Regions from separate parts of the Allobrachymonas denitrificans genome, predicted to be linked through region 1. Evidence: predicted binding sites of a transcription regulator. Region 1 holds the regulator's gene; the other holds the start of a gene.
What was found. The regulator sigma-54, encoded in region 1, starts transcription at its own class of promoters, with help from an activator protein. The targets are predictions, from matches to a motif close to TGGCANGNAANCTGCTTT.

Region 1 (4,827 bases):
TGTCTGCACCGCTTTCATCAACCCCCTGTGCCACCGTCAGACGCAACTGGCAAGGGTCAACCAAGGACATATTCCATGGCTTCCGTCAACAAGGTCATTCTCGTCGGCAACCTCGGCCGCGATCCCGAAATCCGCACCTTCCCCAGTGGCGACCAGGTCGCCAACGTCACCCTCGCCACGTCCGACCGCTGGAAGGACAAGCAGAGCGGCGAAATGCGCGAGCACACCGAATGGCACCGCTTGGTATTCAACGGCCGTCTGGCCGAAATCGCCGGCCAGTACCTGCGCAAGGGTTCGCAAATCTATGTGGAAGGCAGCATCCGCACGCGCAAGTGGCAGGACCAGGCCACTGGCCAGGACCGCTACGCCACCGAAATCCGCGTGGACCAGATGCAGATGCTGGGCAAGCGCGAAGGCATGGGCGGCTCCGGCGGCGCTTATGGCGATGACGACAGCTTCGGCGGCGGCGGTGGCGGCTACGGTGCCCCGCGCAGTGCCGCTCCGGCCCCGCGTGCACCCGCTCCGCAGCGTGCCCCGGCCCCTGCTCCGGCCCCGGATGCCGGCGGCTTTGGCGACATGGATGACGATATTCCGTTCTGACCGGCGCGCCGAAAGCGTAAGCAAACCCTCGCTCTTGTCATGCACAGGCGAGGGTTTTTTCATGCAGCGATGCCGTGCACCGCAGCAGCTGGGGCGCCTGCTGCGGGGAGTTTTTTGGCTGAAGCCGCAGGGCCTGTGCTTTTACATGTGTTCACACACTGGCACCGGTTTTACGGGCTTTCCCGGGGCGAAGCAGCGATGTCCGACGCTAAGATGACATCACTCCGTCACACAGGAGGCGCTTCCAGCCAAGGGAGGCGGCGGCAGGGCCATCAGGCCCCCGCGCGCAGGGCATGCTGCGGAATTCATGCCAGCTTTTTCAGCCGCACCATAGCCAGGTGCCGCATTAAACCCCGGCGCGGTGTATGACCTGCCGGGGTTTTTCATTGGGCGCTGCCGTGCGGCTTAGCGGCCGTCGCCGTCCGCATCGCCCGGCAGGGCTTCCTCGACACGGTGCCAGGCGGAGCGGGCGGAGGCCTTGGCCTCTTCCCAGGTCAGGCGGGAGTCGCCCTTGATGGTGTCCCAGTCGCGCGCCAGGTCGGCTTCCGATTCGTCCCAGCTGCGGCCGGCGTAGACGCCGCGGCCCTGGTAGCCCAGACGGTAGGCGGGGCTGTAGTCGCGCGTGTAGTCGTAGTCGGCACGGTAGCCGGGCTGGCTCTGGTAGCTGTCTTCCCAGTAGGCATAGTTGGGGTCGGCCGAATCCACGGCGGTGTAGCCGACCACGCCACCGGTCAGCGCGCCAATCACGCCACCGGCGATCACGCCGACGGGGCCGGCAGCCGCAGCGCCGATGGCTGCACCTGCAGCGGCACCAGCCAAGGCGCCACCGGCCATGCCGACGGTGCTGGCTTCTTCCCGGGCGTCCTGCGGGGTTTCGGGAACGTTATGGGGGTTGTTGGGGGTGTTCATGCGTATCTCCTGTCGGGTTGGGGGGCATGCAGCTCTTTCCGGCTGCATGGGCTCCATTGTGGAAACACAGCCGGGGGCGCTTCGTGGGAGAGCAGGGCGAGGCGCTGTCAGCCCGCGGACGACGCAGGAGTAGGCCGCAGGCGACCTTAATCGAGGCTCTTGCGCAGGTGCGCCGGGGGGATGCGCAGCTGCTCGCGGTACTTGGCGACGGTGCGGCGCGCGCACTGGATGCCGCGCTCCTGCAGCAGCTCGCACAGGCGGCTGTCGCTGAGCGGCTTGCGCGCTGGCTCCTCGGCGATCCATTGCGCGATCAGCGTGCGCACCGCGGTGCTGCTGGTGCTGCTGCCGTCCTCGCTGGCCAGGCCGGAGCCGAAGAAGTGCTTCAGCTCGAAGGTGCCCCACGGCGTGGACAGGTACTTGCCGCTGCAGACGCGGCTGATGGTGGATTCGTGCAGGCCCAGCGTGTCGGCAATCTCGCGCATCACCAGCGGTTGCATGGCCAGCGGGCCTTCGGCCAGGAAGCGGGCCTGCCGCTGCACGATGGCCTCGCTCACGCGTAGCAGCGTGTCCTGGCGCTGTTGCAGGCTGCGCACCAGCCAGCGCGCCTCGTTGAGCTGCTGCTGCAGGGCCTCGGCGCTGCCGTCGCGATGCTGGCGCAGCAGGGCGGCATAGCGTTCCTGGACCTGCAAGCGCGGCAGGGCTTCGGCGTGGAGCTGCACCTGCCAGCCTGTCATGCCCGCGCGCGCGGGCAGGCGATGCACCACGGCATCGGGCACGATGAATTCGCGCTCGGCCGGGGCGAAGCGGCGCGCCGGTTGCGGCTCCAGCGTGGCGATCAGCTGCAGGGCGGCCTTGACGGAATCGGCCGGGCTGCCGGTCTGGCGCGCCAGGCTGCGGATGTCGCGGCGTGCCAGCAGGTCCAGCGGCTGCGCCAGCACGGCGCGCGCGGTGCTGGCGGCAGGGTGGGCGGCCAGACGGTCCGTCGCCAGCTGCAGGCGCAGGCACTCGGCCAGGTCGCGTGCGCCCACGCCGGCCGGTTCCATGGCCTGCAGCAGGCGCAGTGCCATGGTGAGCAGGTGCAGCAATTCCTCGCGCTGTTCCTCGATGGTGCTGCTGTCGTCCGCCAGCTGCGGCAGCAGGGAGTCGGCCAGCTCGTCCAGCGAATCGGCCAGCCAGCCGCGCTCGTCGAGCGAATCGATCAGGCATTGCAGGGCGGCCTGCTCCTGCGGATCCAGACGTAGGGCGTGGGCCTGCTGTTCCAGGTGCTCGGTCAGGCTGGTGGCGGCCTGCAGGCGGTCCTGCCAGTCGTCGTCGCCGCTGGCGGGGGCGGAGGGGTAAGGAGTGTCGGTTTCCCAGCTGTCGCGCGATTCGGAGGCGGCTGCATCCCCGGTTTCGGGGGCGTCGCTGCCGGAATCCTGTCCGTGTTGCCACAGAGCCTCGTCGCCCTCCTCGGCCGGGCCGGCGCTGCCTGGGGCGGCATCATCGGCCAGCACGCTGGCGGCGTCGTTGAGCGCGGAGGAACTGGCGGTAGTTTCATTGTCGTAGGCATCGGCCCCGGAAGCAGCCGCTGCTTCCGCGCGGAAATCCCCGCTCGCGAATGCGTCGGCCGGTTCAGCCTGGGTGTCATCGTCGCCCGAAGCGGACTCGGGAAGGGAGCCTTCCCCATCTTCCAGCAACTCCAGAAACGGGTTCTCGGCCAGCGCCTGCTGCAATTCCTGCTGCAGCTCCTGCGTGGACAGTTGCAGCAGCCGGATCGACTGCTGCAGTTGCGGCGTGAGCGCCAGCCCCTGGGCGGTGCGCAGCTGCAGGCCGGGCTTCATGCCGTCCTACATGCGGAAGTGTTCGCCCAGATAGACGCGGCGCACCTCGGGGTTGGCGACGATTTCTTCGGGCGTGCCTTCCATCAGGACGGTGCCGTCGCTGATGATGCAGGCATGATCGCAGATACCCAGCGTTTCCCGCACGTTGTGGTCGGTGATGAGCACGCCGATGCCGCGCTGCTTCAGGAACTGGATGATGCGCTGGATCTCGAGCACGGCGATCGGGTCGATGCCGGCAAAGGGTTCGTCCAGCAGGATGAAGCGCGGCTGCGTGGCCAGGGCGCGGGCGATCTCGACGCGGCGGCGCTCGCCGCCGGACAGCGCCAGCGCAGGCGATTCGCGCAGTTGTGCAATGTGCAGGTCTTCCAGCAGCGCGTTGAGCTGGCTGTCGATGTCGTTGCGGCCCAGCTTGCGGCCGCGTTCGTCCACCTGCAGTTCGAGCACGGCGCGGATGTTTTCCTCCACCGTGAGCTTGCGGAAGATGGAGGCTTCCTGCGGCAGGTAGGACAGGCCCATGCGCGAGCGGCGGTGGATCGGCATGTCCTCGATCGGCTCGCCGTCGATGGAAATGGTGCCGCCATCGGCGCGGATCAGGCCGACGATCATGTAGAAGGACGTGGTCTTGCCGGCGCCGTTGGGGCCGAGCAGGCCGACCACTTCGCCCTTGCGCACGGTGAGCGAGACGTCCTTGACCACCTTGCGCCGGCCGTAGGTCTTCTGCAAATGGCGCACCACGAGCTGGCTGCCGGTATCGGTGGCCGTCAGAGCGTCGGCCGCGCCGGTGGCAGCGGCCAAAGCGGGCTCGCGGAGTTCGGCGGCGGCGGTCATTGGCGGTTCCCGATGGCGCTGCTCGGGCGCAGCGTGGTGCCGGTGCGAGGGGCGGCAGGTGCGGTGGCCGCCGGCTTGGCGCCGGGCACGACGCGGCTGCCACCCGGGCCGACTGGCACGATGGTGGCCCGCACGCGGCCTGCCGGCACGGCACCGGCAGCCGCGCCGCCCGCCGCGGTGGACGGGCCGCCCACCACGTTGTAGGTCTCGGTCACTTCGTTGTAGACGATGGTGTCGCCCACCACTTCATCCGCCAGCGTGTTGCCGACCAGGCGACGCAGCTTGGCGTTGCCGATAAGACGGGTGATCTGGCTCAGCTCATCACGCTCGATACGTGCGCCTTCGCCCTCGAAGAACTCGTTCAGGCCTTCGCGTTTCTGGCGCATGAAGACGGGTCGCTTCCCGTCACTGATGGCGAGCGTATGCTGGTTCCCCTGGGCATCCTGTCTTACCTCGACTTTGCCGGCGCGCAGGATGATGGTGCCCTTGGTCGCCACCACGCGGCCGGTGAAGGTGCTGATCTTGTTCAGGTCGTCGTACTGCATGGCGTCCGCTTCCACGTTCATGGGCTTGTTGCGGTCGGCCAGTTCGGCGTGCGCGGGCAGCAGCATGGTGCTGCACAGCAGGGCGACGACGCTGGAAAGCAGGACTTGTTTCATGGAGTGTCGTT
Region 2 (4,827 bases), 300 kb from region 1:
AGGGCAGCAGCCACAGCAGCGGCTGCCGCGCGTAGTTGATCCACCAGCCATCGGCGCTGCGTTCCACCGTCTTGCCCAGCGGGTTGGGCAGCGCGGCCGGATCCACCACGGACGTGATGGCATAGCCCTGGATGCCGCCATAGCGCAGCCACAGGCCGGCGCCCACGAAAGCCAGTACCATCAGCACGGCCGACCACAGCGCTGCCGTTGCGGAACGGCGCTGGATCGCACCCTCGGTGCGGTGCGCCAGATAGACGGCGCCCTGCAGCGTGATCATGGCGCTGGAGACGATGCCGGCCAGCAGTGCAAACGGATTGAGCAGTTGCCAGAAGCTGCCGGTGTAGTTCACCATCAGCAGCTCGTTGAACTGGAACGGCACACCCTGCAGCAGGTTGCCGAAAGCCACGCCGAAGATCACCGGGGGCACGAAGCCGCCGACGAACAGGCCCCAGTCCCAGCTGCGGCGCCACTGCGCGTCCTTGAGCAGGCTGCGGTACTTGAAGCCGACCGGCCGGAAGAACAGCGCCCACAGCGCGGCCATCATGGCCCAGTAGAAGCCGCTGAAGGCCGTGGCGTAGATCAGCGGCCAGGCGGCAAAGATGGCGCCGCCGCCGGTAATGAACCAGACCTGGTTGCCCTCCCAGTGCATGCCCACCGAGTTGATGACCACGCGGCGCTCGTCGTCGGTCTTGCCGACGAAGGGCAGCAGCGTGCCCACGCCCATGTCATGCCCGTCCATGATGGCAAAGCCAATCAGCAGCACGCCCACCAGCAGCCACCAGATGATTTTCAGGGTTGGATAGTCCAGCATGGTGTGTCCTCCTCAGGCCTGCGTGCGCGGCTGCTGTGCCACGTCGTTGTCATAGCGTCCGGTGCCAAGGCTGCCCGGCCCCTTGCGGGCAAACTTGATCATCAGGTACATCTCGATGATCAGCAGCAAGGTGTAGAAGCCGACGAAGCCCGCCAGCGAGCCATACAGGCTCTCCACGCTGAGCGTGGACACCGACAGGTGCGTCGGCAGCACGCCGTAGATAGTCCAGGGCTGGCGGCCGTACTCGGCCACGAACCAGCCCAGTTCGGCGGCGATCCAGGGCGCGGGCAGCATCCACAGCGCCCAGTGCAGCAGCCAGCGCTTCTCGCTGAAGCGGCCCTTGAGCGTTTCCCAGAACGCCAGCGTAAACAGCGCCAGCATCAGAAAGCCCAGCCCGACCATGATGCGGAAGCTCCAGAACATGGGCGTCACGCGCGGCACCGTGCTGTCCACCGCCTTCTGGATCATTTCGGGCGTGGCCTGGCGCACGTCGGTGGTGTATTTCTTCAGCAGCAGACCGAAGCCCAGATCGTTCTGGTGTTCCTTGAATACGCGCAGCGCCTCGGCATCGTTGCGGTCCTTGCGCAGGGCCTCCAGCGCCACCACGGCCGGAATGCCGCGCTCGATGCGCTCGCGGTTCTTCTGCTTGATATCGTGGATGCCGGGAATCTGCCGGTCGAGCGAGCGCGTACCGATGATGCCCATCACCCACGGAATCTCGATCTCCCAGTCGTTCTTCTGCTCGGCCTCGTTGATGCCGGCCACCAGCTTGAGCCCGGCCGGCGCCGGCTCGGTTTCCCACATCGCCTCGAGCGAGGCCATCTTGGTCTGCTGCGCCTCGCCCACGGTATAGCCGGATTCATCTCCCAGCACGATCACCGACAGGATGGACGCCAGGCCAAAGGCAGCCGCCACGCGGAAACTGCGCTTGGCAAACTCCACGTTGCGCCCCTTGAGCAGGTACCAGGCCGAGATGGACAGCACGAACATGGCACCCGTCACGTAGCCGGCCGACACGGTGTGCACGAACTTGGCCTGCGCATCCGGGTTGAACACGATGGCCATGAAGTCGGTCATCTCCATGCGCATGGTTTCGAAGTTGAACTCGGCGCCCACCGGGGCCTGCATCCAGCCGTTGGCAATCAGGATCCACAGCGCCGACAGATTGGTGCCGATGGCCATCAGCGTGGTCACCAGCAAATGCTGCGGCTTGCTCAGACGGTCCCAGCCGAAGAAGAACAGGCCGATCATGGTCGATTCGAGGAAGAAGGCCATCAGCCCCTCGATCGCCAGCGGCGCGCCGAAAATATCGCCCACATAGTGTGAGTAATAGGCCCAGTTGGTGCCGAACTGGAATTCCAGCGTGATGCCGGTGGTCACGCCCAGGGCGAAGTTGATGCCGAACAGCTTGCCCCAGAAGCGCGTCATGTCCTTCCAGATGACCTTGCCGGTCATCACGTAAACGCTTTCCATGATCACCAGCAGCCAGACCATGCCGAGCGTGAGCGGCACGAAGAGGAAGTGGTACATGGCCGTGGCGGCAAACTGCAGCCGCGACAAGTCAACCAGTTGTTCGGATATCACTGCGAAGCTCCTGACGATGAGGGGGAGACGAGAACGTGCGCTGCCGTGCTGCCCGCGTCGGCTTGCACCCGCTCGCTGCGGAAGAACGCCCACCAGATGGCCGTGAGCAGGACCAGCTTGACCAGCACCACCCAGACCAGGTGGCGCACGAGTGCGGAATCAGACCATTGCATGCGCATGCCTCCATCCATACAAGAATCGTGCCAACTTGCAAATACGGCAGAAAACAAGGGCTTGCAAACGGCTGCTGTTCGCCAAAGTCTTGACCCGTGTCAATGCCACTGTCATTCTGACAGCATTTCTGCCAGAATGACAGGCATGTCACCCGTCCCCACCGACACGCTGCCGCATGAAATGCTGTCCTACCTCGACAGCCTGCCCGAGCCGCACATCGTCTGCGACAGCGCCTACCGCATCCGCGCTGCCAATGCCGCCTACCAGCGCATCTATGGCCACAGCGCCGCCATCATCGGCCAGCGCTGCCACGAAGCCTCGCACCGCTCCGATGTACCCTGCGACCAGGCCGGTGAAACCTGCCCGCTGGCGCAGGCGCTGCAATCCGGCCAGCGCGAGCGCGTGCTGCACCTGCACCATACGCCGCAGGGCGAGGAATACGTGCAGATCGAACTGGCGCCCATCCGCAATGCCCGCGGCGAGCTGCGCTACTTCATCGAGAAGATGGAGCCGCTGCGCATGCATGCACCCGAGGGCGGCCCCCGGCTAACCGGCACCTCGCCGGCCTTCCGCCGCATGCTGGAAATGGTGTCGCGCGTGGCGCCCTCCGAGGCCAGCGTGCTGCTGCACGGCGAATCCGGCACCGGCAAGGAACTGGTGGCGCATGCGCTGCACGAAAGCAGCAACCGGCGCAGCCATGCCTTCGTGGTGGTGGAATGCGCCAGCCTGGCCGAGACCCTGTTCGAATCGGAACTGTTCGGCCACGAGAAAGGCGCCTTTACCGGTGCCTCGCAAAGCAAGCCCGGTCTGGTCGAGGCTGCCAGCGGGGGCACCCTGTTCCTGGACGAGGTGGGCGACATACCACTGTCCATGCAGGTCAAGCTGCTGCGCCTGCTCGAAACCGGCACCTACCGCCGCGTCGGCAGCACCGAGCTGCGCCATGTGGATGTGCGGCTGATCTCGGCCTCGCACCGCAGCCTGCCCGACATGGTGGCTGCCGGCAAGTTCCGCCAGGACCTGTACTACCGCCTGTCCACCTTTCCGATCCGGCTGCCGCCGCTGCGCGAGCGGGTGCAGGACATTCCCGCGCTGGCCGCGCACCTGCTGCAACGCCTGGCACCGGGGCGCGACATGCGGCTCAGTGCCGCTGCGCTGCATTGCCTGCAGACCTGGCCCTTCCCCGGCAACGTGCGCGAGCTGCGCAATGTGCTGGAGCGCGCCTGCCTGCTGGCCGATGGCGAGGTGCTGGATGCGGCACTGATGGCGCAGGCACTGCAGCCCGAGGCAACGGCCTGGCAAGCTGCTGCGGCCCTGCCCGGTGCGTACAGTCTGCCCGCCTCCGCGGCCTCCCCTGGCCACGGCACCACCGCCCTTGCGGACGCTGGCAGCGCTTTCCGTGCGGCGCCTGTCGCAACCCTGCAGCAACTCGAGCGTCAGGCCCTGCTGCAGGCACTGCAGCGCCATGCGGGCAATCGCGCAGAGCTGGCGCGCGCGCTCGGCATCAGCGAGCGCACGCTGTACCGCCGCCTGCGCCAGTTGCAGCAGGAAACCGGCCACTCGGCCTGAGCCACAAAAAAGCCGGTGGGGCATATGCCGCTCCGGCTGGCTTCAAGGGGCGCTGCCAGCGCCCCGTCGGAGGAGACTCAGGCCTTGCGTTCGCCGGCGCCAGGAAGCTCTTCCCACCCCGTGATCATGGCCTTGAGCTGCGAACCCACGGTATGGCCGGTGGTGATCAGGTACAGGTGCATGATCAGGAAGACCAGGATCATGAAGGCGCCAGCGGTATGCGCCACGGCCACCCAGTACAGGCTGAGCACGTTTTCCAGGCCCAGCGCCGGCCAGTAGGCGCGGAACATGTAGAGCAGGCCACTGATCCACACCAGGGGCAGCACCACCACCAGCAGGCCGAGGTAGGTCATGCGCTGCAGCGGGTTGTGCTTCTTGGCGGCGGTGATTTCGTAGGGATGCTCTTCGCCACGGAAGATGCCCGAGGCGTAGAACTTCATCATCGCACCGATCTTGGTCGTGGTGGGCGAGTACTGGCGCCATTCGCCGGTCGTCACGTGCCAGAACAGCGTGAACAGCCACAGCACGATCAGGATCCAGGCGGCCAGCGTGTGCAGGCGCACCGCAGCATCGAAGCCCAGCAACTGGTAGGTGCCGTGGATTTCGAAGCCGGTGACCAGCATCAGGCTGATCAGGATGGCCTGCATCCAGTGCCACAGGCGTTCATAGCCCTTGAAGATGTAGATGCGGGT

Region 2: the regulator sigma-54 is predicted to act here: its motif matches at 2,584-2,601, upstream of cydP (cytochrome oxidase putative small subunit CydP).

What each region holds. Positions count from the first base shown of each region.
Region 1 is NZ_CAJQUA010000001.1:2,172,633-2,177,459, reverse strand. Features, by position in the region: gene ssb (single-stranded DNA-binding protein) at 76-600, shown strand; gene KKQ75_RS10170 (hypothetical protein) at 1,006-1,509, opposite strand; gene rpoN (RNA polymerase factor sigma-54) at 1,656-3,329, opposite strand; gene lptB (LPS export ABC transporter ATP-binding protein) at 3,336-4,157, opposite strand; gene lptA (lipopolysaccharide transport periplasmic protein LptA) at 4,154-4,816, opposite strand.
Region 2 is NZ_CAJQUA010000001.1:2,471,788-2,476,614, reverse strand. Features, by position in the region: gene cydB (cytochrome d ubiquinol oxidase subunit II) at 1-811, opposite strand, end outside; gene KKQ75_RS11635 (cytochrome ubiquinol oxidase subunit I) at 824-2,395, opposite strand; gene cydP (cytochrome oxidase putative small subunit CydP) at 2,392-2,568, opposite strand; gene KKQ75_RS11625 (sigma-54 interaction domain-containing protein) at 2,714-4,135, shown strand; gene KKQ75_RS11620 (cytochrome b/b6 domain-containing protein) at 4,213-4,827, opposite strand, start outside.